3 regions of the Micromonospora sp. 050-3 genome follow, and region 3 is predicted to be linked to each of the others. Evidence: predicted binding sites of a transcription regulator. Region 3 holds the regulator's gene; each other region holds the start of a gene.

Region 1 (9,708 bases), on a different contig from region 3:
TGGTGCCCTCCTTGACGAGCAGCAGCACGACGCCCTGGAAGGCGAGGAAGCCGGCGAGGGTGACCACAAAGGACGGAATGCCGATCTTCGCGACGAGCATGCCGAGCGTGGTGCCGATGACCACACCGGTGGCGACCGCGGCGAGCACGGCGACCCACCAGGGGTAGCCGAGCACGGTGACCACGTTGGCCAGCACCGCCGCGCAGACGCCGCTGGCGAAGCCGGCGGAGAGGTCGATCTCGCCGAGCAGCAGCACGAAGACCAGGCCCATCGCGATCAGCGTGACCGCCGCGCCCTGGGTGAAGAGGTTGGCGAAGTTACCGGCCGACAGGAACGACGACGGCCGCATGATCGCGAAGACGGTGCAGAGCACGATCAGGCCGAGCACGGCTGGTAGCGCACCGACGTCGCCACCGCGTACCCGACTCAGGTAGTTGCGGAAGTGGCCTCCGATGGTCGGCGTCGGTGTGACGGCGGCGGGGCCGTCCTTCCGCACGGCGGTGGTGGTCATCGGACGCCTCCTGAGATCGAGTCGGCCGCCTGCGGGCCGTCGCCGTTGCTGCCCGGGTCGGTGGCGAGGCCGAGCCCGCCCGAGCGCCCGGCGGTGATCAGCTCGACCACCTGGGCGTGGGTGATGTCGGTGGTCTTCACCTGGGCGACCATCTGGCCGAGGTACAGCGCGGCGATCCGGTCGGAGACGGCGAAGACGTCGTTCATGTTGTGCGAGATGAGCACCACGGCCAGGCCGTTGTCGGCGAGGCGGCGGACCAGTTCGAGCACCTGGGCGGTCTGCGCCACGCCCAGCGCCGCGGTCGGCTCGTCCAGGATGACGAGCTTGCTGTTCCACAGCACCGCCTTGGCGATGGCCACGGTCTGGCGTTGACCGCCGGAGAGGCTGGACACGTGCTGGCGAAGTGAGGTGACGGTGCGGATGGAGAGCCCCGCCAGGGTTTCGGCGGCGAGCTGTTCCATTGTCGGCTCGTCGAGGACGATGCCGCTGCGCTTCTCCCTGCCCAGGAACATGTTCTGCACGATGTCCAGGTTGTCGCAGAGCGCGAGGTCCTGGTAGACGACTTCGATGCCGAGCGTGGCGGCGTCGCGGGGGCTGCCGATGTGCACCGGTTCGCCGTTGAACAGGAACTCTCCGGCGTCGGTGGGGTGGATGCCGCTGATGCACTTCACCAGGGTCGACTTGCCGGCGCCGTTGTCGCCGACCAGTGCGGTCACTTCGCCGGGGTGGACGGTCAGGGCGACGTCGCGGAGCACCTGGACGGGACCGAAGCTCTTGTCGATCCCGCGGAGTTCCAGCAGGGGGGTCGCGGACACGGGGGTCTCCTTCTTAAGGGAGGGTCGGGGCCCGTCCGGCGGGCGCCGCCCGGCACGGGAGGGTTCTCCCGTGCCGGGCGGCGATGGTCGTTCCGGCGGGTACTGCGGCGTCGGTCAGCTGATGCCGGCTTCGGCGCAGAACTTGGTGTACGCCGCGGTGCAGACCTCTTCCTTGGTCACGTAGCCGTCGGCGATGACGTCCTTGACGCTGTCCTTGTAGATGGCCTTCGGGGTGAGCAGCACCGAGGGAACGTCCCGGTCGCCGTCCTTGACCGTCTGGCCGGTGTCCTTCTTCTCGCCCTTGGCGAGCGCGATGGCCAGGTCGGAGGCGGCCTTGGCCTCTTCCCGGACCGCCTTGTAGACGGTCATGCACTGGTCACCGGCGAGGATGTTCTGCAGGCCCTCGGTGCTGGCGTCCTGCCCGGTCACCGGCACCTTGCCGTTGAGCTTGTTCTTCTTCAGGATCGAGATGGCCGCGTTGCCGAGACCGTCGTTGGCGGCCAGCACACCGTCGATCTTGCCGTTGGCCTTGGTGAGCTGCTGCTCGAAGATCGTCGCGGCCTGCGCGTTGTCCCACGCGGGCACCGCGTCCTCAGGGCCCTTGACGTACTCCTTGGCGTCGAACTTCGGCTTGAGCACCGAGTCGTAGCCGGCCTTGAAGAGGGTGGCGTTGTTGTCGGTGGGGGAGCCGTTCAGGTACGCCACGACGGGGTTCTTGGCGCCCTTCTCGGTCAGGCACTTCGACAGACCCTCGCCCTGGAGCTTGCCGACGGTCTCGTTGTCGAAGCTGACGTAGTACTGGGCGGAGCCGCCGAGGGTGAGCCGGTCGTAGTCGATGGTGGCGACACCCTGCGACTTGGCCTTGTCGAGCACGGCCTTGCCGGTGCCGGAGTCCAGGTTGACGATCATCAGGGCGGTCACGCCGCCGGTGATCATCTGGTCGGCGATGGTCTGGAAGGCGGTCTTGTCGTTCTGGGCGTTCTGGATGTCGTACTTGACGCCGGCGGCCTTGAACGCCTCCTCCAGGAACCGACGGTCCGCCGTTTCCCAGCGGGCCGAGGACTTGCTGTCCGGGAGGATCACGCCGATCTTGGGGGTCTTGGCGGAGGCGGCCTTGTCGCCGGAGTCGTCGCCACAGGCGGTCAAGCCGCCGGTCGTGAGCAGGCCCACGGCGGCGATGGTGAGGATCCCCTTACGCATGTGCAGGGTCCTTTCGGAGGTGGGGGAGGTGTTGTTTTGTTGTGTCCGGCAACGTATTTCGCGTCACACCGGCTCCACAAGACCGCGCAGGTGCATAGTTTGTTGGGAGCGATAACAATTCAGCAACGCGACTGTTACTCCCCGGGTATCCCACGGGGGAGTCGACGTAACGACTGTCGTCAGTGGGTCTGCAACGGCGCGGTGCGGGCGTCGGTCAGCGCCACCAGATCCGCCGCGGCCAGTTCGAGTTGCAGACCGCGCCGACCAGCCGAGACGTAGATCGTCGGGAGATCCAGCGCGGATTCGTCCAGCACTGTGGGCAACCGTCGACGCTGCCCGAGCGGGCTGATTCCACCGCGTACGTAACCGGTGGCCCGCTCGGCGACCGCCCGGTCGGCCAACGCCGCCCGCTTGCCACCGACCGCCGCCGCGAGCGCCTTGAGATCCAGCTCGCCGGTGACCGGGACGACCGCCACTACTGTGAGCGCGCCGTCGACCTCGGTCACCAGCGACTTGAACACACGCTCCGGTGCCACGCCGAGCGCCACCGCCACCAGCGCGCCGTAGTTCGGGGCGTCCGGCGCCACCCGGTACGGATGGGTGCGATGCGCGATCCCGCGCCTGACCAACAGTGCCGTTGCCGGCGTGCCCTGTCCCGCCACAGCGACGAGGCTAGTCGACCGGCTGGCCGAGGCGACGCTAGGCGACGCTAGGCGACCGGCTGGCCGACGAGCACCGTCGGTGCGCCGTTGACCCGGGTGAGCACCAGACTCGCCGCCGCGTCCCCAGCCAGCCGCAGGTCCCGCCGGAGCTGTTCCGGGGTGAGCGCCGAACCCCGCTTGAGAATCTCGACCCGGCCCACCCGCCGGTCGCGCAGCAGCGCCCGCAGGCGCTTGAGTGAGAACGGCAGCACGTCGGTGATCTCCAGGCAGCGCGCGTACGGGGTGCGGATCGGCTGGTCGGCGTAGAGGTAGGCGATGCTCGGATCGCCCAGGGTGGCGTCCAGTTCGGTGGCCAGTTCGGCCACGAGGTGCGCGCGGACCACCGCCGGGTCCGGGTCGTACAGGTAGCGGCGCGGCGGCCCGACCGGTGCCTCGGCGGCACCCGAGCCGGTGAGCTGGTGGAGGTGCGCCTCGGCGCCCCGCTGGCGGTAGAGGGTGGCGCGGCGGGGCACCTCCGCAAGCTCGCCGCACCAGAGCGCGGCCTCGACCAGGTCGCCGTCCACGCCGACCCACTCGGCCTCCGCGCCGACCGGAATGAGCGCGTGGTCCAGGCCCGGGGCGACCTTCACCACTGTGCGCGGCACCCGCTCGGCCAGCCCGGTGACGAAGTCCCACGGTGGCGAGTAGGCGCGAGGGTCGAAGATCCGCCGCCCGGTGCCGGTGGTGCGGCGGGCCGGGTCGCAGAAGACCCCGTCGACCCCTGACACGTCGAACCCGGTCGCGTCGCCGCACTCGACGCTGAACAGCTCGGCCAGGCCGGCCGCCTCGGCGTTGGCGGCGGCCATCGCCGCGGTCACCGGGTCGGCCTCCACCCCGTACACCCGGATGCCGGCACGGGCGGCGGCCAGCGCGTCGGCCCCGAGCCCGCACCCGAGGTCGGCCAGGGTGCGCACGCCGGCCGCGTACAGCCGGGCGGCCCGACGGTCGGCGACCACCCGGCGGGTGGCCTGCTCCAGGCCGGGACGGGTGAGGAACATCCCAGCGGCGGCCGGGCCGAACTTGCCCACCGCCCGGTGGCGCAGCTCGGCCTGGGTGAGGGCCGCCGCGGCCAACGTCGGCGGCACCCCGGTCGCGCGCAGCGCCGACGCCGCGACCAGTGGATCACCGCCGGCCAGGTCGGCCGCCGCCGTGAGCGCGGCCGACCCCTCTGGGGTACGCAGCGCCGCCAGCTGATCGAGATCCACCCGGCCATTGTCCCGGCTGACCCGGAAATCCTGGCTGGCGGGGCGCGACGCGCTGGCACTCTCCTTGACGGAGTGCTAGCCACGGAATAACCTGCGATTAGCACTCTCACCCTGAGGGTGCCAGCGTCCGGGTCTCGCGACCCGGGTGCGCACGCCAGGCGGACCGGCACCCGCGACGACGGCACCGCCCGGTGGCATGAGGCAGATTGACGCTGGTCAGCCCCGCTGGCCAGCAACGAAACCAGTACCCCAGGAGGGTATGCCCGTGACTACCGCGACCAAGGTTGCGATCAAGCCGCTCGAGGACCGCATCGTGGTCCAGGCGAACGAGGCTGAGACCACCACGGCGTCGGGCATCGTGATCCCCGACACCGCCAAGGAGAAGCCGCAGGAGGGCACCGTCCTCGCTGTGGGCCCGGGGCGCGTCGACGACAACGGCAACCGGGTTCCGGTTGACGTGCAGGTCGGCGACACCGTCCTCTACTCGAAGTACGGCGGCACCGAGGTCAAGTACGCCGGCGAGGAGTACCTGGTGCTCTCCGCCCGCGACGTCCTCGCGGTCATCGAGAAGTAAGCAACCGATCAGTGCCAATGCCCCGGTCCGGCTCGCCGGGCCGGGGCAATGGCGCTTCGAAGGGACATAAATGGCGAAGATCCTGAGCTTCTCGGACGACGCCCGGCACCTGCTGGAGCACGGTGTCAACGCCCTCGCGGACGTGGTCAAGGTCACCCTCGGCCCGCGCGGGCGCAACGTCGTCCTGGACAAGAAATTCGGTGCGCCGACGATCACCAACGATGGTGTGACCATCGCCAAGGAGATCGAGCTCACCAACCCGTACGAGAACCTTGGCGCGCAGCTGGTCAAGGAGGTGGCGACCAAGACCAACGACGTCGCCGGCGACGGGACCACCACCGCGACAGTGCTGGCCCAGGCGATGGTTCGCGAGGGTCTGCGCAACGTGACCGCCGGGACCAACCCGGCCGGCCTCAAGCGGGGCATCGACGCGGCGGCCGCCAAGGTCTCCGAGGCGCTGCTCGGCCGTGCCGCCGAGGTCACCAGCAAAGAGTCGATCGCGAACGTGGCGACGATCTCCGCGCAGGACGCCACGATCGGCGACCTGATCGCCGAGGCGATGGAGCGGGTCGGCCGCGACGGTGTCATCACCGTCGAGGAAGGCTCCATGCTCACCACCGAACTGGACGTGACCGAGGGTCTCCAGTTCGACAAGGGCTTCATCTCGCCGAACTTCGTCACCGACCTGGAGAGCCAGGAGTCCGTCCTTGAGGACGCGTACATCCTGGTCACCACCCAGAAGATCTCGGCGATCGAAGAGCTGCTGCCGCTGCTGGAGAAGGTCCTGCAGAACAGCAAGCCCCTGCTGATCATCGCCGAGGACGTGGACGGCCAGGCGCTCTCCACCCTGGTGGTCAACTCGCTGCGCAAGACCCTCAAGGTCTGCGCGGTCAAGGCCCCGGGCTTCGGTGACCGGCGCAAGGCGATGCTCCAGGACATCGCGATCTCCACGGGCGCCGAGCTGGTCGCCCCGGAGCTGGGCTACAAGATCGACCAGGTCGGCCTTGAGGTGCTCGGCACCGCCCGGCGCGTCGTGGTCGACAAGGAGAACACCACGATCGTCGACGGCGGTGGCCAGAAGGCCGACGTCGCCGACCGGGTGTCCCAGATCCGCAAGGAGATCGAGGCCTCCGACTCCGACTGGGACCGGGAGAAGCTGGCCGAGCGGCTGGCGAAGCTCTCCGGTGGCATCGCCGTCATCAAGGCTGGCGCCGCGACCGAGGTCGAGATGAAGGAGCGCAAGCACCGCATCGAGGACGCCATCGCGGCGACCAAGGCTGCGGTCGAGGAGGGCACTGTGCCCGGCGGCGGCGCCGCCCTGGTGCAGATCCGCTCGGTCCTCGACGACGACCTGGGCTTCACCGGTGACGAGAAGATCGGTGTCTCGGTCGTGCGCAAGTCGCTCGTCGAGCCGCTGCGCTGGATCGCCCAGAACGCCGGTCACGACGGCTACGTCGTGACGCAGAAGGTCGCCGACCTGGAGTGGGGCAACGGCCTCGACGCCGCCAAGGGCGAGTACGTCGACCTGGTCAAGGCCGGCATCATCGACCCGGTGAAGGTGACCCGCAACGCGGTCACCAACGCCGCCTCGATCGCCGGTCTGCTGCTCACCACGGAGAGCCTTGTGGTCGAGAAGCCGGAGCAGGCCGAGCAGTCCGCCGGCGGCGGCCACGGCCACGGTCACGGCCACCAGCACGGCCCGGGCTTCTGACCCGGTAGCGACACGCGTTCCGGGGCGCACCGCCGTACGGCGGTGCGCCCCGGCTCGTTCTCGCCGGCTGGTAGGTCAGTCATTACCGAACGCTGACGTTGTTGGCGACCGGGCGAGATGATCGCGCACACTGGGCCGATGAGCACCACGTCACGGCGGTACGCCGCGCTGGCCGGAATCACCGCCGCCGCCGTCGCGATCGGGATCGCCGAACCGGTCGCGGTGTTGACCGGCCCCCGGTCGGCGCCCCTGGTAGCGGTCGGCGGGGTCATCGTCGACGCCGTCCCCGAGTCGCTGAAGCAACTCGCCATCGACCTCTTCGGCACCGCCGACAAGATCGCGCTGCTGGTCGGCACGGCCGTGTTGCTGGGAGGCTTCGCCGCCCTCTTCGGCGTACTGGCGATCCGCCGGCTGGCACTCGGCCTGGCCGGCATCGCCGCGTTCGGCGCCATCGGCGCTGCCGCCGCGCTGACCCGCTCCGGCGCAGACCTCGCCGACGCGCTGCCGTCCCTGGTCGGCGCCGGTCTCGGCGCCCTGGTGCTCTGGCTGTTCATCGGCGGACCGCTCGAGCTGGACCCCTGGTCCTGGTCACCACCCACGCCGCCCACTCGTCCGGTGTCTCCGGCAGGGCCGGTGCCGGTGACTCCCGCCGGGCCGACGGCGGCTGTCGAACCCGTCGGGCCCGCCGAAGTGGACCCGGAGTCGCGGCGGCGGTTCCTCACCGGAAGCGGAGTGCTTCTCGGCACGGCCGTGGTGGCCGGTCTTGGTGGCCGGTGGCTGGCAGGGCGGCGAGGCGTGTCCGCAGCCCGCGACGCGATCCGCCTGCCCGCGCCGGTCGCCGCCGCACCGGCCGTGCCGGCGGGCGCGGACCTCTCGCTGACCCAGCTCGCGCCGTACGTCACCCCGAACTTCGGGTTCTACCGGATCGACACCGCGCTGGTAGTGCCCCAGGTCGACCCGGACACCTGGCGGCTGCGGATCCACGGACGGGTCGGCAGGGAGCGCACCTACAGTTACGCGGATCTGCTGGCCCGACCGCTGGTCGAGCGGTACGTCACGCTGGCCTGCGTCTCCAACGAGGTGGGCGGGGACCTGATCGGCAATGCCCTGTGGCTCGGCGTACCCCTGCGGGAACTGCTGGACGAGGTCGAGCCGGACGACGACGCCGACCAGGTCGTCGGCCGGTCGGTCGACGGCTGGACCTGCGGCACCCCCACCGCCGCGCTGCGCGACGGACGGGACGCCCTGCTGGCCGTCGGTATGAACGGCGAGCCGCTGCCGGTCGAACACGGCTTCCCGGTCCGGGTGGTGGTGCCGGGCCTCTACGGCTACGTGTCGGCCTGCAAGTGGGTGACCGAACTGGAGCTGACCCGGTTCGCCGACTTCGACGCGTACTGGGTGCCGCGCGGCTGGTCCCCCCAGGGGCCGATCAAGACCCAGTCGCGGATCGACACGCCCCGGGGGCGTAACCGGCTGACCGCCGGACCGGTGACCGTCGCCGGTGTGGCCTGGGCGCAACACCGGGGCATCCGTCGAGTCGAGGTACGCGTCGACGACGGCCAGTGGCAGGAAGCCGCGCTGGCCCCGGCCGTGTCGGTGGACACCTGGGTGCAATGGTCCTGGCGCTGGGACGCCACACCGGGCGAACACCGGCTCCAGGTCCGCGCGACCGACGCGACAGGTGAAACCCAGACTGACCGTACGCAGGACGTCGTCCCCGACGGCGCCACCGGCTGGCACACGATCACCGTCACCGTCCGCTGACCAACAGCCTGACGTCGCCCCCGGGCTGCGACCGCGACCTGTGTCCGCGACGTGCTCAGGGGTCGGTGGGCTGTGTCCGCGACCTGTTCTGTGGGTCGGCGGGCTGGTTCGCGACCGGCCTTGCGGGTCGGTCGGGCCGGCTGGCTGACCGGTGGTACCCAGACCGTGCATGCAGATCTTGGACACTTTCCGTTCGCGCGGAACGGAAAGTGTCCAAGATCTGCGGGCTCCGTGCGCAGAAAGGCCGCTGGCCGGCACCCGGGTTGGGGGTGCCGGCCAGCGGTCGGTGTGGTGCTGTGGTCTTGCCGTGTGGGTCAGCTGTTCCAGTGCTGGGCGACGAGGTCGGTGGCCTGCTGCTCCCACTGGGCGTAGGCGTCCGGGTAGGCCGACACCTGCACGGTCTGTGCCGCGTCGGTCAGGGGCATGTCCTGCCACCCGTCGACCTGCTTGAGGCCCTTGAGGAACGCGGTGGTGGAGTACTCAGGGTTGGTGATCTGCTCCGGGGTACCCCAACCCGAGCTCGGGCGCTGTTGGAACAGGCCCAGCGAGTCGTGGTCGTTCATGTCGCCGAGGTGGCCGAGGTTCTCCAGCTTGGACTCCTGCAGGCTCGTTGCGATCGAGATGACCGCGGCCCGCTCGGGCAGGCCGGCCTTCTTCGTGGCGGCGATGATCGCCTTGGCGTTCGCGGTCTGCTCGTCGTTGAGGGTGATGTGGGACTGGTCGCCCTGCGGCTTCGGCGCCGACTGCACGGCCACGGCGACGGGCTTGGCGTCCACAGCCGGGGTAGCGGCGTGGGCGGCGATCGGACCGGCGAAGACACCACCGGCGAACGCGAGACCAGCAACAGACAGCATGCTCTTACGGAAGATCGTGTTCATGGGGGGAGCTCCTTCGGGGGTAGGACACCCGCACACACCGATCGGGGAAACGGCAGTCACGGGTGTGAGCACCTCGTCCGGCGCTGCACTAACAAAGGGGGGAAAGTCTGGGGGGTTGACGCCTGTCGGGCGTCGGGTCGGCGGCCTGGCGAGCGGAGGGCTCGTGGCGCCGGGTCCAGGTGTAACGACCGGGGGCCCGGGGTCATTCCGGGGCCGGCACCCTCGTCGGGGCGGTGCCCGTCGGTCGTTCGTGGGGACTGTAACGACCGGGTGCTGGCTGGCATTCCCACCTGCGCGACCAGCCCCCAGCGCTCGGGCGGCGGGTCGGTGGTACTGCGATCGTCAGGGT
Region 2 (9,708 bases), on a different contig from region 3:
CGTCGCCAACCGGTTCCGGATCGTGCAGTCTCGGCGTCATGTTTGATCTTTAGTTGCGGTGGGGTTTCCGGGGCAGGCTCGTCGCATCGCTGCCGGCTTTTCAGGGGCATCAGCGTGGCTCTTGCCCTGGAAAGGTTCCCTTCTAGGCTGCTCTGCGCATCTGTAGCTCGTTCAGGGCGGGGATCGTGGGGTGGGGGACTCGTACCCCGGTGTCCTTGAAGCCCAGGCGCTGGTACGCGCGGTAGGCACGGTCGTTGCCGACCACCACCTCCAGCAGAAGCTCCGGTCGGCCACAGGCTCGCGACCAGGCGGCCACCCCGTCGATCAGCTCGCCGAGCAGGCCACTGCCGCGCCAGGTCGGCGTGACGTACACGGCGTAGATCACGGTCAGCCCTGATTCGTTCGGGTGGGTCGTGCCACCGGCGTGCCCGACCAGCCGGCCGCCCGGGTCGGCGATGAACTGCGCGTTGGTGGCACCGGCCGAGGTGTAGGCGACCCGGGCGGCGAACTCGTTGTGCGGTCGGGCCGCCGCGTCCGCCAGGGTCTCCAGGAAGGCCAACGGTGCGTCGGCCAGCATCTCCAGGCGCAGCGCCCGCATCCGGGCGGCGTCCTCCGGCCGGACCCGGCGGATCTCCGCGAGCCGCAGGGCCGGCGAGCCCATGTCGGTGGTCATGTCCGCATGCCTACCACAGGGGAGGGACGGCGTTTCGGGAGCTGGGCCCGATCCCGGTCACCTCGGGAGCGCCCCTCGACCCGTCCTCCATTTCGCAATGACGCTGGCGAATTCGGTGGCTCGGGAACCCGGCCGATCAGCGCGGCCGGGACGCCCGGAACTGTGTCCGATTTGCGGCCGTGCGCGGCCGTCACTCCTCGTGTAGCGTGCGATTTCGGTCACCTATTCCAATGGCGGTCATCGATCGCTGAGTCGGTGGTCGAGGGCGCCCGGCCGTGCCGAGCGCCGAGTCAGGCAACGCCGCGCAGAGTGAGGGAAGTGCACCGTGGCACAGGGCTCCGTGAAGTGGTTCAACGCCGAAAAGGGCTACGGCTTCATCGCCGTCGACGGCGGTCAGGACGTGTTCGTCCACTTTTCCGCGATCGAGATGGACGGTTACAAGGCGTTGGACGACGGTCAGCGGGTCGAGTTCGAGATCGCCCAGGGCCAGAAGGGCCCGCAGGCGGAGCGCGTACGCGTCATCGACTGAGCTTCCTGGCCGATCGGCCCCGTGAGTCGGGGCTGCGGCTGGGGCGCGCAGCCGGGAAGATCGTGAACCGTTCCAGCCGATGCTGAGGAGCGTTCATGACCGACCAGCCACCCCCGCCCACTCCGTCCTCCGGGTCGGGGGAGCCGGACCCGTCCTCGCCCGCCGGCAGCCCCGGCCACGCCGGTCCGCCGCCCGGCTGGGGGCCGAGCCCGCCCCCGGCTGGCCTGCCCTCCAGCCCCGCCGGTCCGCCGCCCGGCTGGGATCCCGGGCAGGGTGCCTGGGGTGCGGCCCCGCCGCCGCAAGGCTGGGCGTTCCCGCCTACCGGGGGCTACCCGCCCGGGTCGGGTCCCTACGGCGGGCAGCCGTGGTACCCGGGGGCGCCGGTTGGCTGGTACCCGCCGGGTTACGGGTTCGACCCGAACGACGCCCTGGTCACACCGCCCGGTGCCGGCATCGGCGGCTGGTTCAACAGGTGTGGGGGAGCGCTGCGCCGGGGCTGGCGGCAGTTGGTGCCGATCATGCTGCTCACCCAGGTGCTGCCGGCGGCGGTGCTCTCGGTGATCTCCCTCGGGCTGGACCCGTCGGCGAAGTGGGCCGCCCAGGCCGAATCGACGTCGACCCCCGCGCTGCCGGACAATTTCGCTGCCGAACTGCTGAGCCTCCTGGTCCTGCTGGTCGGCGGCAGCCTGGTGGTCGGGTTGGTGCAGGCCGTCGGGTGGGCCGCCGGCACCTGGGTGATCACCCGACAGGCGGCCGGTCAGCCGGCTGACCTGGAGTCCGCGCTGCGCTACGGCCTGCGTCGGGCGCTCGGGCTGTGGGGCTGGACCCTGTTGGTCAGTCTGCTGATCGGCATCGGTGTCTGTTTCTGCGTGCTGCCGGGCATCTACCTGGCCTTCGCGCTGAGCATGGCCGGCCCGGTCTATCTCTTCGAACGCCACAACCCGATCGGTCGATCGTTCCGGATGTTCCACGACCGGCTCGGCCTGCTGCTCGGTCGGGTGGCCCTGGTGGCCGCGGCGGTGATCGTCGGCACCCTGATCCCCGGTGGCCTGGAAGGGGTTGGCACCTCCGCGTTCGGAACGGATCCGTTCTCCTCGGCGGGTACCGCCGCCGGGACGGTGGTGGTGATCGGTATCACCGCAGTGCTGGTCCTGCCGGCCCACCTCGCTCAGATGATCGGTCTGCTGGTGACGTACGCCGAGCAGCGCGCCCATGAGGGGCCGGTGAACACTCCCGGGCTGGCTGCGGAACTCGGCTGAGCGGCCCCATCGTGCTTGCACTCGGCAGGGGAGAGTGCTAAACAAGTCATTGGCACTCGCATACCGTGAGTGCCAGCGGTCGGGACGGTGGGGCCAGGTTGCGCCGGTGTGGAGACACCGGGGCGGCACATGGCCGGTCGTCGCGGGCTATCCGGCCCGGCCGAAGGACGTCGTCGTCGCCAGGTGGCGACGTCCCAAGGTGCGCACACCAGGCGGCCCATCCGGGGCACACAAACTCGGGTGGCCCGTGAGTGTCCAGGAGGACAACGCCGTATGGCCAAGATGATCGCTTTCGACGAAGAGGCTCGCCGCGGCCTTGAGCGGGGCATGAACCAGCTCGCCGACGCCGTAAAGGTGACCCTCGGCCCCAAGGGCCGCAACGTCGTGCTCGAGAAGAAGTGGGGTGCCCCCACCATCACCAACGATGGTGTGAGCATCGCCAAGGAGATCGAGCTCGAGGACCCGTACGAGAAGATCGGCGCTGAGCTGGTCAAGGAGGTCGCCAAGAAGACCGACGACGTTGCCGGTGACGGCACGACGACGGCGACCGTCCTGGCCCAGGCCCTGGTTCGCGAGGGCCTGCGCAACGTGGCCGCTGGCGCCAACCCGATGGCCCTGAAGCGGGGCATCGAGGCCGCTGTCGCGAGCGTCTCGGAGGAGCTGTCCAAGCTCGCCAAGGACGTCGAGACCAAGGAGCAGATCGCCTCCACCGCCTCCATCTCCGCTGGCGACAGCACCGTCGGCGAGATCATCGCCGAGGCGATGGACAAGGTCGGCAAGGAAGGCGTCATCACCGTCGAGGAGAGCAACACCTTCGGGCTGGAGCTGGAGCTCACCGAGGGTATGCGCTTCGACAAGGGCTACATCTCGGCCTACTTCATGACCGACCCGGAGCGTATGGAGGCCGTCTTCGACGACCCGTACATCCTGATCGCCAACAGCAAGATCTCGTCGGTGAAGGACCTGCTCCCGATCCTGGAGAAGGTCATGCAGTCGGGCAAGCCGCTGCTGATCATCGCCGAGGACCTGGAGGGCGAGGCTCTCGCCACCCTGGTGGTCAACAAGGTCCGTGGCACCTTCAAGTCGGTCGCCGTCAAGGCGCCGGGCTTCGGTGACCGCCGCAAGGCCATGCTGACCGACATCGCCATCCTCGCCGGTGGCCAGGTCATCAGCGAGGAGGTCGGCCTCAAGCTCGACGCCGCCAGCCTCGACATGCTGGGCCGCGCCCGCAAGGTCGTGGTGACCAAGGACGAGACCACCATCGTCGACGGTGCCGGTGACGCCGAGCAGATCCAGGGTCGGGTCAACCAGATCCGGGCCGAGATCGACAAGAGCGACTCCGACTACGACCGGGAGAAGCTGCAGGAGCGGCTGGCCAAGCTGGCCGGCGGCGTTGCGGTGATCAAGGTCGGCGCGGCCACCGAGGTCGAGCTCAAGGAGCGCAAGCACCGCATCGAGGACGCCGTTCGCAACGCGAAGGCCGCCGTCGAGGAGGGCATCGTCCCGGGTGGTGGCGTCGCGCTGGTTCAGGCCGGCAAGACCGCCTTCGACAAGCTCGACCTGGTCGGCGACGAGGCGACCGGTGCGAACATCGTCAAGGTCGCGCTGGACGCCCCGCTGCGGCAGATCGCCGTCAACGCCGGCCTTGAGGGCGGCGTCGTGGTGGAGAAGGTCCGTAACCTCGAAGCGGGTCACGGTCTGAACGCCGCCAACGGCGAGTACGTCGACCTGCTGGCCGCGGGCATCATCGACCCGGCCAAGGTTACGCGCTCGGCGCTGCAGAACGCCGCTTCCATCGCGGCGCTCTTCCTCACCACCGAGGCCGTTGTCGCGGACAAGCCGGAGAAGACCCCGGCTGCCCCGGCTGGCCCGGGTGGCGGGGACATGGACTTCTGAGTCCAGTTCCGACACCGAACGGGGCGGGCCGCTGACGCGGTCCGCCCCGTTCGTCGTCAGGTCGGTAGTGGGCGCTGGTTGCGCCGCTTATGTGCCCGGTTGTACGGCGGAAGCAGTTGGATCGGCGCGTCCACCATCTCCTGCGGCTCCTCGACCACCGACGGCTCACCGTCGGTGGTCATCTCGGCCAGTTGCTCGGCGTCGCCGTAGTCGAGCCGGTCGAACGGCAGTTGGCCGGGGAGTTCACCCACCGGTTTCCAGGTGATCGGCGTGCCGTCCTCGGTCTGGTTGTCATCCGTGGTCATGGCTGCCTCCTCTACCGAAACGGTAGGGGGCGTCGATGGCCGGTGCGGGCGAATGGATCAATGTCCTGTTTGCCCCGGTTATGCCCCGGATAGGGTTCGCCGGTACAGGAAGAAGACCCGCTCGATCCACGCACTCGCGCTACCCGAATAGAACGGCACTGGCCCTACCCAGCCGATCTGTGCCCGGTCCAGCCCCGCCGCCCGCTGGTCGCGCAGGCAGCGCCGCAACAGCACCCCGCCGATGCCCGACCCCTCCGCGGCCGGCGCGGTGCCCATCGGCCCGAACCAACTGGGCCGGGACGACCCGTACGCGGCGAAGCCGAGCAACTCGCCGTCCCGCTCCGCCAGGTGGCAACCGGCGTCGGCACGCCCCACCGACCCGGCCAACTCGCCGTCCCACGTCCCGCCGAAGGTGGACCGGGCGAACTCGGTCAGCCTCGGCAGGTCCGCCGGCTCCGCCCGGCGCACGGTGACGCCCTGGTCGGCCAGCCGCCGCTCGGTCGCCTCGGTGGACCGCAGTGCCGGCGACCCGTCGTACGACAGGTCCGCTGTCATGTTCCAGGCGGTCCGGTCCTGCTGGTAGCCGAGCGCGAGGGCGGCGCAGACCGCCGGCGTGTAGCGGACGTCGATGCCCGGCCACGCGTAGTACGGCGGATTTCCGGCGAGCAGCACCTCGGTCGCCCCGCGCTCGGCGAGCACCCGCTCGGCCCGCTGGAGCAGCGCCCGGCCGACGCCCCGACGCCGCTGTTCCGCAAGGACCGCTACCAGGTCCACGTGCCCGATCCCCGGCTCGGTCGACGACACCGAACAGATCAGCACCCCCATCAGGTCCGCACCCCGGTACGCGCCCAGCCCGACCACCGGCCGGTCGGCGGTGGCCCGGGTCCAGAGCACGTCAACGATGGCAGCCGCCTCGGCGGCGTCCTCGGGCAGGTCGAGAGCCTGCTGGCAGAGCTGTACGACGCTGGGGACCAGGTCGGCGGTCAGCTCGGTGACGGTGATCTCGGCGTTCATGGTCGCCGACCCTAGATCACCGGGTGTCGAGTCGCACCCCCGGCTCAGCACTTCAGGAAGGAAACCTGCCTATTGCTGGGCGGCGCGAACCGCTGCGTAGGCGTCGACCTGCCCGGCGCCGGTGACGTTCGACGGGGAGCCGCAGGCGTCGGAGGGGCTGTCGGAGCGATAGGTGGGCGTCGCCGCGGTGGCGGTGTCCCGAAGGATCTGCCGGGTCCGGGTCACGTCGCCGACCAGCGCCGGGTTCGCCGACCACATCAGCGCGACCACCCCGGCCACCTGCGGGGTCGCCATCGACGTGCCGTCCAGCGCGGCGTACGTGCCGCCCGGCATGGCCGAGACCACACCCACCCCCGGCGCCAGCACGTCCGGTTTACCCGAGCCACCCGGCACCGGCCCGCGCGAGGAGAACTCGGCGACCCGCCGCTGGGCGTCCACAGCGCCCACTGTCAGCACGTCTGGGTACGGGGCCGGCGGGTCGTCGATCGACGCGCACCACGGGCCGGTGTTGCCGGCCGCGGCGACCACGAAGATCCCGGCGGCGTCCAGGGCTGCGGTGGCCGGCCGCAGGACGCGCTGGTCGCAACCCTCGATGGGCGGGCAGCCCCACGAGTTGGTCAGCACCTGCGGGGCGCGCTCCGGACGGCCGTCGGTGAACGGGTCGCCGCCGGCCGGAAAGGGCGCCAACATGAACTGGAGGCAGTCCAGGTAGTGCGCGGGGCTGCCGAGGTTGCGGTCCAGGTTGACGCAGCCCACCCACTGCGCGTCCGGTGCCACCCCGATGCCGTCCCGCCCGACCGCGCTGCCCACCGTGTGGGTGCCGTGTCCGCCCTGGTCGGTCGGGCTCCGGGTGTCGTCCCACGGGTCGTACCAGGAGTCGTCCCCACCACGGAACCCGGCTCGCAGCGCCGGATGGCCGCCGTCCACCCCCGAGTCGGAGCTGCCGACCACGATGCCCGTGCCGGTGACACCGAGTTGGGACCACACCCGGTCGGCGCCGATCTGGAGGATGTTCCGCTGCGGGCCGGTGGGCGTGGGCGCGGTGCCCCGGCTCTGCCCGGCCGGGGCCGGCAGCGGGCGCAGGCGTTGGCTGACCAGCACCCGTGCCACCTCCGGCCGGCGGGCGAGCCAGGCCCGCACCGCCGGGCCGCCGTCCACCTCGACCGCGTTGACCAGGTAGTACGACACCGGGTCGAGGCGCAGCCGGTTCAACCCCCGGAGCAGGTCGCCCTGGCTCTGCTCGGCGGTCGTCACGAGCCGCCGGTAGACCTCCGCCGCGCGGGCGTCGCGCCCGGCCCGACCCGGCGCGGCGGCCGGAAGATCGCTCAGGTCGGCCTGCGCGCGCAGCACCACGAACAGCCGCTCGCCGTACAGGCCCGGCTGGCCGGGGCCGAGGTCGACAACGCCGAACGTCACCAGCAGCACCACGGCCGCCACCGCGGCGAACCGCCTGTTCGGGGTGCGCGCCGTCGGGCGGGCGAGCAGCACCGCGTACCCGATGGCGACCAGGACCGCGACGGCGAGCCCGACGCCGGCGGCGGCCGCCACCCAGAACGGGATGTCCCGGGTGCCGACCAGCAGCAGGCTGATCTCTTCCGGGTCGGTGAAGGCCAGCGGGCCGAGCGCGGCCAGGCCCACGAGCCAGCCGGTCGCTGTTCGGCCGGCGCGGGTGGCCTCGGCCGGGTCGGCGGTGGGCCGCCAGGTCGCGGCCCAGAGCGCGGCCAGCGCGAAACCCACCGGCGGCACTGTCAGCAGGGCGGGCAGCTGCGCGCCGGACTGGCCGGTCCCGGCCGCGAGCAGCAGCAGCGCCACCCCGGCGACCATGCCGCCGACCAGCACCAGCCGAGCCGGTCGGGGCGGTCGCCCAACCGCGAACGGGGCCCAGAAGAGGGCGTCCAGCAGAGTCGCGGCCAGCACCCCGAGCGCGGCGGCCGCCAGCAGCGCGAGCGCGGTCTCCAGGAGACCGCCGAGCGCGCCCAGCCAGGCCCACGGCAGCAGCAGCGCCAACCCGGCGGCGAGCGCGAGCAGCGGCACCGGGCCGAAACCGAGCGACCTCCGCCGCGTGGTGTCGCCTTGTCCGGTGGCTGCGGGCGGCGTGGTGTCGTCGTCTCCGGTGGCCTCGGGCCGCGTGGTGTCGGCGTCGCCGGTGGGTGCCGGGCCGCCGACCGGGCCAACCAGCCCGGGGTACGCCCACCGGCGTGCCGACCAGCGCACGGCGAGCGCGCCGAGCAGGGCGGCACCGGCCAGCGCGGCGAGGTAAGCCTCGTGATGCACCAGCGGCACGACCCGCAGCAGTGTGAGCACGCCGAGCGCGAGTGCTCCGATCAGCCAGGCCCGCCCGGTGGCCCGGACCGCGGCCGACCGGGGCAGGACGGCCAGCAGCAGGGCGGGCGTGCCGGCCAGCACGACGGTGGCCAGGCCGAGCACCGGCCAGAGCCAGCCGAGCCGGTCCCGTCCGAAGCCCAGCAGCACCTGGTCGGTGAGCCAGCCACCGGTCTGGGTGCCCACTGTGATCGCAACCGTCCAGCAGCCGACCAGCACGGCCGCGACGACCGGCCACGGGGAACTGCTGTCGCTGGAACCGGGTTGCGCAGGTTGACCGTGCATCCGAGAACCTTACGACTACGACGAAGGGTTTCGACCCGAGCGTCGGGTTCCCGGGCGGGCGGCGAATGTCGACACCGTGGCTCGGCGGTTACGGTGGACGGGTGCGCGACCCCAATATCTCCCGATCCGTCGCCGGTCAGCTCTCACCGGTCCGCCGTGCGTCCGACCTGCGTCGACTGCGTGCCGAGCGCTTCGACGTGCTGGTCATCGGGGGCGGGGTGACCGGAGCCGGTGCCGCTCTGGACGCGGCGTCCCGAGGCCTGAAGGTGGCGCTGGTCGAGGCGCGTGACCTTGCTGCCGGGACCTCGAGCCGGTCCAGCAAACTCATCCACGGTGGCCTGCGCTACCTGGAGCAGTTGGAGTTCCACCTGGTCCACGAGGCGCTCACCGAGCGCGGCCTGCTGGCCACCCGGCTCGCGCCACACCTGGTACGCCCGGTGCCGATCATGGTGCCGCTGCCGGCCGGGCGGGGTCTGCGGGACCTGCCGGCCCGGGTCTTCCGCCGCTCGTACTACGGCGCCGGGGTGGCCGCGTACGACGTCTTCGCCGGGGTCTTCGGTGGTGGTCGGGGCATGCCCCTGCACCGTCACCTGACCCGGGAGGGCGCCCGGCGGATCTTCCCGAGTCTGCGGGCCGACGCGCTGGCCGGGGCGATCCGCTACTACGACGGGCAGGTCGACGACGCCCGGCTGGTGGTCACCCTGGCCCGCACCGCGGCCAGCCTCGGCGCCACTGTGGTGAGCAGTGCCCGCGCCGTCGGGTTGATCCGGCAGGCGCGCGAGGTGACCGGCGTCCGCGTCCGGGACCTGGAGGCGCCGCCCGGCTCGCCGGACGCGGAGTTCGAGGTGCAGGCCCGCACCGTCATCGCCGCCACCGGCGTGTGGAGCGACGACATGTCCCGAATGCTCAACGACGTGGGCCTGCGCCCCGGCGTCCGGGTGCGCGCCTCCAAGGGGGTGCACCTGGTGGTGCCCCGCTCGGCGATCACCGGCGAGACGGGGCTCATCCTGCGTACGGCGAGTTCGGTGCTCTTCGTCATCCCGTGGGGCGGGCACTGGATCATCGGCACCACTGACACCGACTGGCGGCTGGACCGTTCCCACCCGGCCGCCTCGGCCCGCGACATCGACTACCTCCTCCAGCAGGTCAACACCGTGCTGGAACGGCCACTGACCACCGCCGACATCGAGGGGGTGTATGCCGGGCTGAGGCCGCTGCTGGCCGGCGAGGCCGACTCGACCTCGAAGCTCTCGCGTGAGCACGCGGTCTTCGAGCCGATGCTCGGGCTGCTGCTGGTCGCTGGCGGCAAGTACACGACGTACCGGGTGATGGCGTCCGACGTGGTCGATCGGGCCGCTCGCCGGCTCGGTGGCGCCCGCTCGTCGCGTACCGCCGATCTGCCGCTGCTCGGTGCCGACGGGTACC
Region 3 (9,708 bases):
CAGATGGTGAGACCGTCCCCGTCGACGGATCGTTGCCCGCCACCGCCACCACTGCGGTCGGCGCGCGCGGCTTCGGCGTGTACGTGCACGTCCCGTTCTGCGCCAGCCGCTGCGGTTACTGCGACTTCAACACCTACACCGCCTCCGAGCTGGGCGGCGGCGCCAGCCGCGAGGGGTACGCCGACACCGTCCTGGCCGAGCTGACGCTCGCCGCCCGGGTGCTCGGCGACACCCCGCCGCCCCGGGTCGACACCGTCTTCGTCGGCGGCGGCACGCCCACCCTGCTCCCCGCCGACGACCTGGCCCGCATCCTCGACGGCATCGACAGCACCTGGGGGCTGGCCGCCGACGCCGAAGTGACCACCGAGGCCAACCCCGAGTCGGTCACCCCGGAATCGTTGAAGCTGCTGCGGGCCGCCGGCTACACCCGGATCTCGCTGGGCATGCAGTCCGCCTCCCCGGGGGTGCTGGCGATCCTGGACCGCAAACACAGCGCCGGCCGGGCCACCGCCGCCGCCCTGGAGGCGCGCGACGCCGGGTTCGAGCACGTCAACCTGGACCTGATCTACGGCACCCCCGGGGAGCGGGCCGAGGACTTCGCCGCCTCGCTGGAGCAGGTCGTCGCCGCCGGAGTGGACCACGTCAGCGCGTACGCCTTGATCGTCGAGGACGGCACCCGGCTCGCCGCCCGGATGCGGCGCGGCGAGCTGGCGTACCCCAGTGACGACGTGGCCGCGGACCGCTACCTGGCCGCGGAGGCCGCGCTCGACGCGGCGGGGCTCTCCTGGTACGAGGTCTCCAACTGGGCCCGCACCGAGGAGGCCCGCTGCCGGCACAACCTGCTCTACTGGACCGGCGCGGACTGGTGGGGGCTGGGGCCGGGGGCGCACAGCCACGTCGGTGGGGTGCGCTGGTGGAACGTGAAACACCCCTCGGCGTACGCCCAACGCTTGGCCGCGGGCGCGTCTCCCGGCCTGGCCCGAGAGGTGCTCACTGTCGACGAGGCCCACATGGAGGACGTGATGCTCCGGCTGCGGCTGGCCAGCGGCCTCCCGCTGGCGGTGCTCGACGCCACCGGCCGGGCCGGCGCCGAACGGGCGCTCGCCGGCGGCCTGCTGGCCGCCGACGAGTACGCCGCCGGCCGGGCGGTGCTCACAGTGCGCGGGCGGCTGCTCGCCGACGCTGTCGTCCGCGACCTGCTGCCCTGAGTGGCCCACCGCCCCTGGACCGCGGCAGCGGTGAACCAGTCCGGCCGGGGGAGCGGCCGGCCCGGTTCACTTGATGAAGTTGGCCGTCATCGGGTAGCGGTACGGGGTGCCCTCGTTGGCCTTCATGCCGGCGATGATCCCGAACAGGATCTGGATCACCACGACGGCGATGCTGGGCAGGAAGAGCAGGCACCAGCTCACGAAGAGCAGCACGAACGCGATGATCGACCAGAGGATCTGGAAGTTCAGGGCGGCGAGGGCGTGCGCCCGGACGGTCGGCGACTGCTGGCCGCGGGCCAGGTAGGCGATCAGCGGGGCGACGAAGCCCAGCGGACCGAAGCTGACCAGCGCGCCGAGGGCGCCGCCGAAGTGCGCGACCAGCGCCCAGGTCTTGTCCTCGTTGTTGGCGTAGCCGCCACCGGGGCCGCCGTAGGCCCCACCGGCCGGGTAGCCACCGGGCGGGGGGTAGCCACCGGGCGGGGGGTAGCCGCCTGCCGGAGGGTAGCCGCCTGACGGCGGTTGGTCACCGGTGGGCGGAGGATAGCCACCGGCCGGGGGATAGCCGGCCGGGCCGGGAGCCCCGGACAGTGGTGCGGTGGGCGGCTCGGCCGACGGGAACGGGCCTGGGGAGGTGGGCTCCGGCGGGTAGTTGCCGGGGTCGCCCGACCCGGGAGGGCGAGGAGGTTCAGTCATGGATGTCACGGTAGGGGCCCATGGCAACGCCGCACCAGAGCGACACCGCCTGGCAGTGCGGGCCGATCGGCCCAACAGCGTGGCGTGGGCCGCACCGGCGGGTGGCCGTTGATCATCGCGTCGGCGGGTCCGCCGACGTAGACTGGCACTCGCTACAGTCGAGTGCCAGTACGGCCCGGCCGGCCCGGAGCGCCGGCGGCCGACGTGCGACAGGAGGTGCGGAGGATGGGTCTCGACGACCGGAAACTCGCCGTGCTCCGCGCCATCGTCGAAGACTACGTCTCCACCCAGGAGCCGGTCGGCAGCAAGGCGCTGGTCGAGCGGCACCAGCTCGGGGTCTCCCCGGCCACGGTTCGCAACGACATGGCCGTGCTGGAGGAGGAGGGCTACATCCGGCAGCCGCACACCAGTGCCGGCCGGGTGCCCACCGACCGCGGCTACCGCCTCTTCGTCGACAGGTTGTCCCGGGTCAAGCCGCTCAGCCCGGCCGAGCGCCGGGCCATCGAGCGCTTCCTGGTCGGCGCGGTCGACCTCGACGACGTGGTGCACCGCACAGTGCGGTTGCTCGCCCAGCTGACCAGGCAGGTCGCCGTCGTGCAGTACCCGAGCCTGGCCCGCTCCTCGGTGCGTCACCTGGAGCTGGTGCCGATCTCCACCACCCGGCTGATGCTCGTCATGATCGCCGACACCGGGCGGGTGGAGCAGCGACTCGTGGAGCTGCCCGGGCCGGTGCCCGCCGACGACGTCACCGACCTGCGCCGACTGATCAACGAGAAGCTCGCCAACGCCCGGCTGTCCGAGACGCCACCGCTGGTGCAGGCGCTGGTCGAGGAAGCGCCGACCGGGCTGCGTCCGACAATGACCACGCTCGCCACCGTTCTGCTGGAGACGCTCGTCGAGCGGCACGAGGAGCGGATCGCGCTCGCCGGCACCGCGAACCTCACCCGGGGCGGCCTGCTCGACTTCCAGGGCTCCCTGCGGCCGATCCTCGAAGCTCTGGAGGAGGAGGTCGTGCTGCTCAAGCTCATCGGTGAGACCGAGCCAAGCACGACCCGTGTGCTGATCGGCGACGAGAACGAGTTCGACAACCTGCGCGCCGCCTCGGTGGTCAGCACCGGGTACGGCCCGGGCACCACCATCCTGGGCGGCCTGGGGGTGCTGGGGCCCACCCGGATGGACTACCCCGGCAACATCGCCACGGTGCGCGCCGTGGCACGCTACGTGGGCGAGTTGCTGGCCCAGAACTGATTGGTCAGGGCCGATGCGGCCGGCTGCGGCCGCCGACCGGCACAACGCGAGACGAACATGAGGACACGGAACGCAGTGGCCAGGGACTACTACGGCATTCTCGGTGTGAGCCGGGAAGCCTCCGATGACGAGATCAAGCGCGCCTACCGCAAGCTGGCGCGCCAGTTCCACCCGGACGTCAATCCGGACCCGGAGGCTCAGGAGAAGTTCAAGGACATCAACGCCGCGTACGAGGTCCTCTCGGATGACCGGAAGCGGCAGATCGTCGACCTGGGCGGCGACCCGCTCGCCCCGGGTGGTGGCGGCGCCGGTGGCCCGGGTGGCCCCGGAGGCGCCGGCCCGTTCGTCGGTTTCCAGGACATCATGGACGCGTTCTTCGGCGGTGCCGGAGGTGGTGCCCGTGGCCCACGCCCGCGTACCCGCCCGGGCGCCGACGCGATCCTGCGGCTCGAACTCGACCTGCACGAGACGGCGTTCGGCGTCGAGGCCCCGATCACCGTCGACACCGCTGTCCTCTGCACCACCTGCTCCGGTGCCGGCACGGCCGCCGGCACGCACCTGGCGACCTGCGAGGCGTGCGGCGGTCGGGGCGAGGTGCAGTCGGTGCAGCGCACCTTCCTCGGCCAGGTGGTCTCCGCCCGGCCGTGCACCGTGTGCCAGGGCTACGGCACCACCATCCCGCACCCCTGCCCCACCTGCGCCGGCGACGGCCGGGTGCGGACCCGCCGCTCGCTGACCGTCAAGATCCCGGCCGGCGTCGAGGACGGCATGCGGATCCGGCTGGCCCAGCAGGGCGAGGTGGGCCCCGGCGGCGGCACCGCCGGCGACCTCTACGTGGAGATCCACGAGCGCCCGCACGACGTGTACTCCCGCAAGGGCGACGACCTGCACTGCCGGGTCACAGTGCCGATGACGGCGGCGGCGCTGGGCACCCGGCTGACCATCAAGACGCTGGACAGCGAGGAGACCGTCGACGTCAAGGCCGGCACCCAGCCGGCCAGCACGCTGCGACTGCGCGCCCGGGGCGTGCCGCACCTGCGCGGCACCGGCCGAGGCGACCTCTACGTGCACCTGGACGTGCGGACTCCGACCAAGCTCGACCCGGACCAGGAGAAGATGCTGCGCGACTTCGCCAAGACCCGTGGTGAGGAGGTCGCCGAGTTATCCAAGCAGGGCGGCTTCTTCTCCCGGATGCGCGACGCGTTCAACGGGCACGCCTGAGGTGTCCGCACCGCTCTTCCTGGTCGAGGCGCTGCCCACCGGCGACGCGCTGACCCTGGACGGCCCGGAGGGGCACCACGCCGCCACAGTGCAGCGGTTGCGCGTCGGCGAGGAGTTGCTGCTCGCCGACGGCCGAGGCGGCACGGCCGCCGCCGTGGTCACGGCCGTCGGCCGGGGCAGCCTGGAGGTCACCGTCACCTCCCGGGGGTACGCGGACGCGCCAGTACCCCGGTTGGTGACGGTGCAGGGCATCGCCAAGGGCGACCGGGGCGAACTTGCCGTGCAGGCGATGACCGAGGTCGGGGTGGACGAGATCGTGCCCTGGGCGGCCTCGCGCTCGGTGACCCAGTGGCGCGGCGACCGGGGCGTACGCGCCCGGGAAAAGTGGGTGGCCACCGCCCGGGAGGCGGCCAAGCAGGCCCGCCGGCCGTGGCTGCCGGTGGTGGCCGGTGCGCCGGACGAGTCCACCGCCACGGTGGCCCGTCGGATCGCCGGTGCCGCCGCCGGGTTCGTGCTGCACGAGGAGGCCGAGGACCGGCTCACCACGGCCGATTTGCCCTCCACCGGCGAGATCGTCCTGGTGGTCGGCCCGGAGGGTGGCATCGCGCCGGCCGAGCTGACCGCCTTCGCCGAAGCCGGCGGGCGACCCGTACGCCTCGGGCCGGCCGTGCTGCGCACCTCCACCGCCGGGGTGGCGGCCCTCAGCGTGCTGGCCGCCCGCCTCGGCCGCTGGTGACCCGTCGGCGGCTGGCTCGGTCAGGGCCGGGGGAACACCGGCACCACCTCTTCCTCCGGCCGTAGGTCCAGCCCGGCCGGCCCGATGATCCGCGGGTCCGGTGTGCCAACCACCTCGGGGTCCTTGCCGGTGTAGTCGAAGCGGTGCAGCACGTGCCGTATCGCCTCCAGCCGGGCCCGCTTCTTGTCGTTGCTCTTCACCACCGTCCACGGCGCGTCGGCCGTGTCGGTCCAGAAGAACATCGCCTCCTTGGCCTCGGTGTACTCGTCCCACCGGTCGAGCGAGGCGATGTCCATCGGGGACAGCTTCCACTGCCGGACCGGGTCGACCTGACGGATCGCGAACCGGGTGCGCTGCTCGTTCTGGGAGACGGAGAACCAGAACTTGACCAGCCGGATACCTGAGCGCACCAGCATCCGTTCCAGCTCCGGGGCCTGCCGCAGGAACTCCAGGTACTCCTTGCGGCTACAGAAGCCCATCACCCGCTCCACGCCGGCCCGGTTGTACCAGGAGCGGTCGAACAGCACGATCTCGCCGGCCGCCGGCAGGTGGGCCAGCCACCGCTGGAAGTACCACTGGGCGGCTTCCCGCTCGTCCGGCTTGGCGAGCGCCACCACCGACGCGCCACGCGGGTTCAGGTGCTCCATGAAGCGTTTGATGGTGCCGCCCTTGCCGGCCGCGTCCCGGCCCTCGAAGATGATCACCAAACGCTCGCCGGACTCCTTGATCCAGTCCTGGAGTTTCAGCAGCTCGATCTGGAGCAGCCGCTTGTCGCGGTCGTACTCCTCGCGGTCCAGTCGCTCGTCGTACGGGTAGTCCTCGCGCCAGGTCTCGACGGGGGTGCCGTCGGGGCGGAGCAGGACAGGGTCGTCGTCGTGGCCATCGGCCACCCGGTAGTCGGCGGTGAGGTCCAGCAGCGCGGAGTCGGCCATGTCGGTGGGACTTACCCGCCCGCGAACCGTCAACCACCTCCCCGTCCGGGTGATCTGTCGGCGGTCGGCACGAGAGCCCGCCGCAGCCGTGCGAGCGCCACGGCGGGGGACGGTCCAATGGCTGACAATCGATCAACAATTGTGGATGGTCACGCGTACCCTGGCGCGGTGCTCGCTGCCGAGGCTCCGAAGATCACCGACTGGATGCAGGCGTGGGGAAGTGTCGTCGGCCTGCTGCTGTCGGGTCTTGCCGCAATGGCTACCTGGCTGCTGTTCCGCCATGAGATCCAGGTGCGGCGAGAGGAACAACGCGACAATGAGGCAGCTCAGGCGCGGCTGATCGTTCCGGTGTTGGACGACCTGCCTCGGGATCCTGATGAGCTACGAAGCTTCACGATTGCCAATTACAGTGGCGTGCCGTTTTACGACCTGCGGGTCATGCTTCTCCGTGACGAGCGGTTGATCGGCACCTATCCCTCCGCTCTCCACGTTCTCATGGGAGAGGTCAAGGGCAGCTTCTCCTACCTGCAGTTGCCAGGAGTTAACGTCGAGCGGGCCGCCAGAACTGGAACGCTGGGCATCGGAGTGTATTTCACCGACGCTTCTGGTTTGCGCTGGAGCAAACTCAACCGTGAGCCACCGACTCGGGTGCAACGCGATGACCGCTGGAGCAAGATTACTGGTCGTGAACAGCAACGTGCAGCGGCGAGATCGAGGCTGGAAAAGGAGATGCAGCTGCGGGCGATGGCCCGTCGGAACAAATCACGGTTCCGGATTGCAGCCTCGATCGCCGCAGTTGTTGCTGCGGCGGTTTTCTTGGTGTTTCTCATTTACAGGTAGGCGCGCCCACCTCTTCGCGATGTCGGGTCAGCTGCGCAGGTAGGAGGCGCCGTTGAGGTCGACGATCGTGCCGGAGGCCCACTCGGCCTGCGGCGAGGCCAGCCAGTGCACGGCGGCCGCGATCTCCTCCGGTTGGCCCACCCGGTCGAACGGGCTCTGCGCCCGGATGGCCGCGCCCCGCTCGCCGCGCAGGTGCTCGGTGGTCATGTCGGTCGCCACGAAGCCCGGCGCGACGGTGGCGACAGTGATGCCGTACGGCGCGAGCGCCACGGCGAGGGACTGGCCCAGCGCGTTCAGCCCCGCCTTGCTGGCGCCGTACGCCGGCTGCTCCGGCTCGCCGCGGAACGCGCCACGGGACGACACGTTGACGATCCGCCCGCCGCGTTCGCGCATGTGCTGGGCGGCGCACCAGGTGACGTTGCCGGCGCCGGTCAGGTTGGTCTCCAACACCTGCCGCCAGCGCTTCTGCCACTCCTCGTACGAGGCGCCGAAGATCGGGTGCGGGTCGTCGCGGTCGCCGTACGTCCCGGCGTTGTTGACCAGCACGTCCAGCCCGCCGAGCTGTTCGGCGGCCCGGTCGACCATGACCCGGACCGCGTCCGGGTCGGTGAGGTCGGCGCGGACCACCACGTGCCCGGTGCCCGGCAGCTGCGCGCGCAGTGCCTTGGCCGCGTCGGCGGAGTCGCGGTGGTGGATGGCCACCCGGTCGCCGCCGGCTGCGAACGCCTTCGCCACCGCCCGGCCGATCCCGCCCGAGGCCCCGGTCACGAGTACCGCCCGATCCGTCATGCCGGCCATCCTGCCTCAGCCGTACGTTCCCTGCGAACGGGCCGGCGGCGCATGCTGCGCCGAAGCGACCCCGGACCGTTAGTCCTTACACTGCCCCGATGGGATCCGACTGCCTGTTCTGCCGCATCGTCGCCGGGGAGATCCCGGCCACAGTGGTCCGGGAGACCGACACCACCCTCGCCTTCCGCGACATCGACCCGAAGGCACCGGTGCACGTCCTGGTCATTCCGAAGGAGCACTACGCCGACGTCGCCACGCTCGCCCAGGGTGACCCGGCGCTGGCCGCCGACGTGCTGGCGACGTCCGCCGCCGTGGCCGAGGACGAAGGGCTGCTCGGCGACGGTTTCCGGCTGATGTTCAACACCGGCGCGTACGGCGGGCAGGAGGTGTTCCACGTGCACGCGCACCTGCTCGGTGGTGCGCCGCTCGGCCCGATGCTCGCCCGGAACCTGGCGTGAGCGAGCGCGGTCCCGACAGTCGCGGCAATGAGCACCTGGACCGGTTGGTCCGGCGGGTGCAGGCCGAAGCCCGGGTGCCGGCGGTGTCGGCGGCGCTGCACCGGGCCGACCGGCCGCTCTGGAGCCGCACCGTCGGCGAGACCGGCACCGACAGCCCGCTGGGGCCGGGCACCCAGTTCCGGATCGGCTCGGTCACCAAGACGTTCACCGCGGTGCTGGTCCTCCAGTGCCGCGACGACGGGCTGCTGGACCTGGACGACCCGGTGGGCCGGCACCTGGACCTCCCGGCGCACGGCGAGCTGACCGTACGCCGGTTGCTGTCGCACACCGGTGGCCTGCAACGCGAGCCGTTCGGCGATGTGTGGGACACCCTGCGCGCACCGGACAACGACCAACTGGTCGCCGAGCTGGACCGGGCCGAGCGGGTGCTGCCGACCGGCCGGCGGTTCCACTACTCCAACCTGGGCGTGGCCGTACTCGGGCAACTCGTCGCCCGGCTCCGGGGCGGCAGTTGGGCGCAGGCGCTCACCGAGCGGATCCTGACGCCGCTGGAGCTGACCGACACCACTGTGACCCCACGGCCGACGGCGGCCACCGGGTTCCTGGTCGACGCGTACTCCGACGAGGCGCACCCGGAACCGCCCACCGACTTCGGCGCGGTCGGCCCGGCCGCCCAGCTCTGGAGCACCGCGCCCGACATGGCCCGGTGGGCGGCGTTCCTGGCCGACCCGGTGGCGCTGGACCCGGCCGGCGCGGTCCTCGCCCCGGCCACCCTGGACGAGATGCGTTGGCCGCTGACCACCACCGACGAGACGCTCTGGGTGGCGGGCTTCGGTCTCGGGCTGATCCTGATCCCGCAGGGGGAGCGGGTGATGCACGCGGGGCACGACGGGGCGATGCCCGGCTTCCTCGCCGGGGTGTACGGCCGCCGCGGCGGTGACGGCACGGCCGGTGCGATGGGCGCTGCGGTGCTCGGCTCGTCCGGCACGGCGACCGAACTGTTCGATCTGCCGCACCTGCTGCTCGCCGCGGCGGTCGAGCACGACCCGGCCGAGATCGAGCCCTGGCGACCCGGTGCGCCCGCGCCGGAGGCCCTGCGGGGTGCGCTCGGCCGCTGGTGGGGCGAGGGCTCCGAGTACGTCTTCTCCTGGCACGGCGGCACCCTGCGGGCGCGCGGGGTCGGTGACCCGGCCGGACGTCCGCCGGCGATCTTCACCCCGCTGCCGGACCAGCCGGACGTGTTCCGGGTGGTCTCCGGTCGGGAGGTCGGTGAGCTGCTGCGGCTGACCCGGGACGAGGCCGGCGCGGTGGTCCGGATGCACTGGGCGACGTACCGGTTCACCCGCCATCAGGAGACCTTCGACCGGTACGACTTCCGGGCCGGGAGTTGATCGCGGCCAGCGGAAATGGGCGCGATGCGGCCCGCGTTGAACCGATACGATGGGTGTAACGTCCGCACGCCAGGCCACCAGGCCGGCGCCGAGATCGAGAGCAGGTGGCGCAGGGCCCTTCGGCCCAACCTATGACCGGCACCCCACCTCCCGGCCCGCCCCGGGTGCAGACCAGGATCACCGTGCCCGATC

The links. Region 3 encodes HrcA, which represses chaperone genes, less so after heat shock. Its sites were predicted from a motif close to GGTTNGCACNCTCNNNNNGAGNGTGCNAACC; they were not measured.
Region 1: the regulator HrcA is predicted to act here: its motif matches at 4,528-4,558, upstream of groES (co-chaperone GroES).
Region 2: the regulator HrcA is predicted to act here: its motif matches at 2,509-2,539, upstream of groL (chaperonin GroEL).

Annotation. Positions count from the first base shown of each region.
Region 1 is NZ_JAJPVX010000003.1:318,065-327,772, forward strand. Features, by position in the region: gene ACLJOK_RS29535 (sugar ABC transporter permease) at 1-511, opposite strand, end outside; gene ACLJOK_RS29540 (ATP-binding cassette domain-containing protein) at 508-1,326, opposite strand; gene ACLJOK_RS29545 (sugar ABC transporter substrate-binding protein) at 1,441-2,526, opposite strand; gene ybaK (Cys-tRNA(Pro) deacylase) at 2,706-3,188, opposite strand; gene ACLJOK_RS29555 (THUMP-like domain-containing protein) at 3,236-4,432, opposite strand; gene groES (co-chaperone GroES) at 4,692-5,006, shown strand; gene groL (chaperonin GroEL) at 5,077-6,717, shown strand; gene ACLJOK_RS29570 (molybdopterin-dependent oxidoreductase) at 6,856-8,481, shown strand; gene ACLJOK_RS29575 (hypothetical protein) at 8,796-9,359, opposite strand.
Region 2 is NZ_JAJPVX010000003.1:52-9,759, forward strand. Features, by position in the region: gene ACLJOK_RS27960 (GNAT family N-acetyltransferase) at 143-673, opposite strand; gene ACLJOK_RS27965 (cold-shock protein) at 999-1,202, shown strand; gene ACLJOK_RS27970 (hypothetical protein) at 1,298-2,461, shown strand; gene groL (chaperonin GroEL) at 2,735-4,357, shown strand; gene ACLJOK_RS27980 (hypothetical protein) at 4,414-4,662, opposite strand; gene ACLJOK_RS27985 (GNAT family N-acetyltransferase) at 4,741-5,676, opposite strand; gene ACLJOK_RS27990 (S8 family serine peptidase) at 5,746-8,283, opposite strand; gene ACLJOK_RS27995 (glycerol-3-phosphate dehydrogenase/oxidase) at 8,400-9,708, shown strand, end outside.
Region 3 is NZ_JAJPVX010000001.1:67,319-77,026, forward strand. Features, by position in the region: gene hemW (radical SAM family heme chaperone HemW) at 1-1,208, shown strand, start outside; gene ACLJOK_RS00330 (DUF4870 domain-containing protein) at 1,275-1,901, opposite strand; gene hrcA (heat-inducible transcriptional repressor HrcA) at 2,127-3,149, shown strand; gene dnaJ (molecular chaperone DnaJ) at 3,225-4,370, shown strand; gene ACLJOK_RS00345 (16S rRNA (uracil(1498)-N(3))-methyltransferase) at 4,372-5,106, shown strand; gene ppk2 (polyphosphate kinase 2) at 5,127-6,038, opposite strand; gene ACLJOK_RS00355 (hypothetical protein) at 6,207-6,878, shown strand; gene ACLJOK_RS00360 (SDR family NAD(P)-dependent oxidoreductase) at 6,906-7,667, opposite strand; gene ACLJOK_RS00365 (histidine triad nucleotide-binding protein) at 7,766-8,125, shown strand; gene ACLJOK_RS00370 (serine hydrolase domain-containing protein) at 8,122-9,516, shown strand; gene ACLJOK_RS00375 (PhoH family protein) at 9,648-9,708, shown strand, end outside.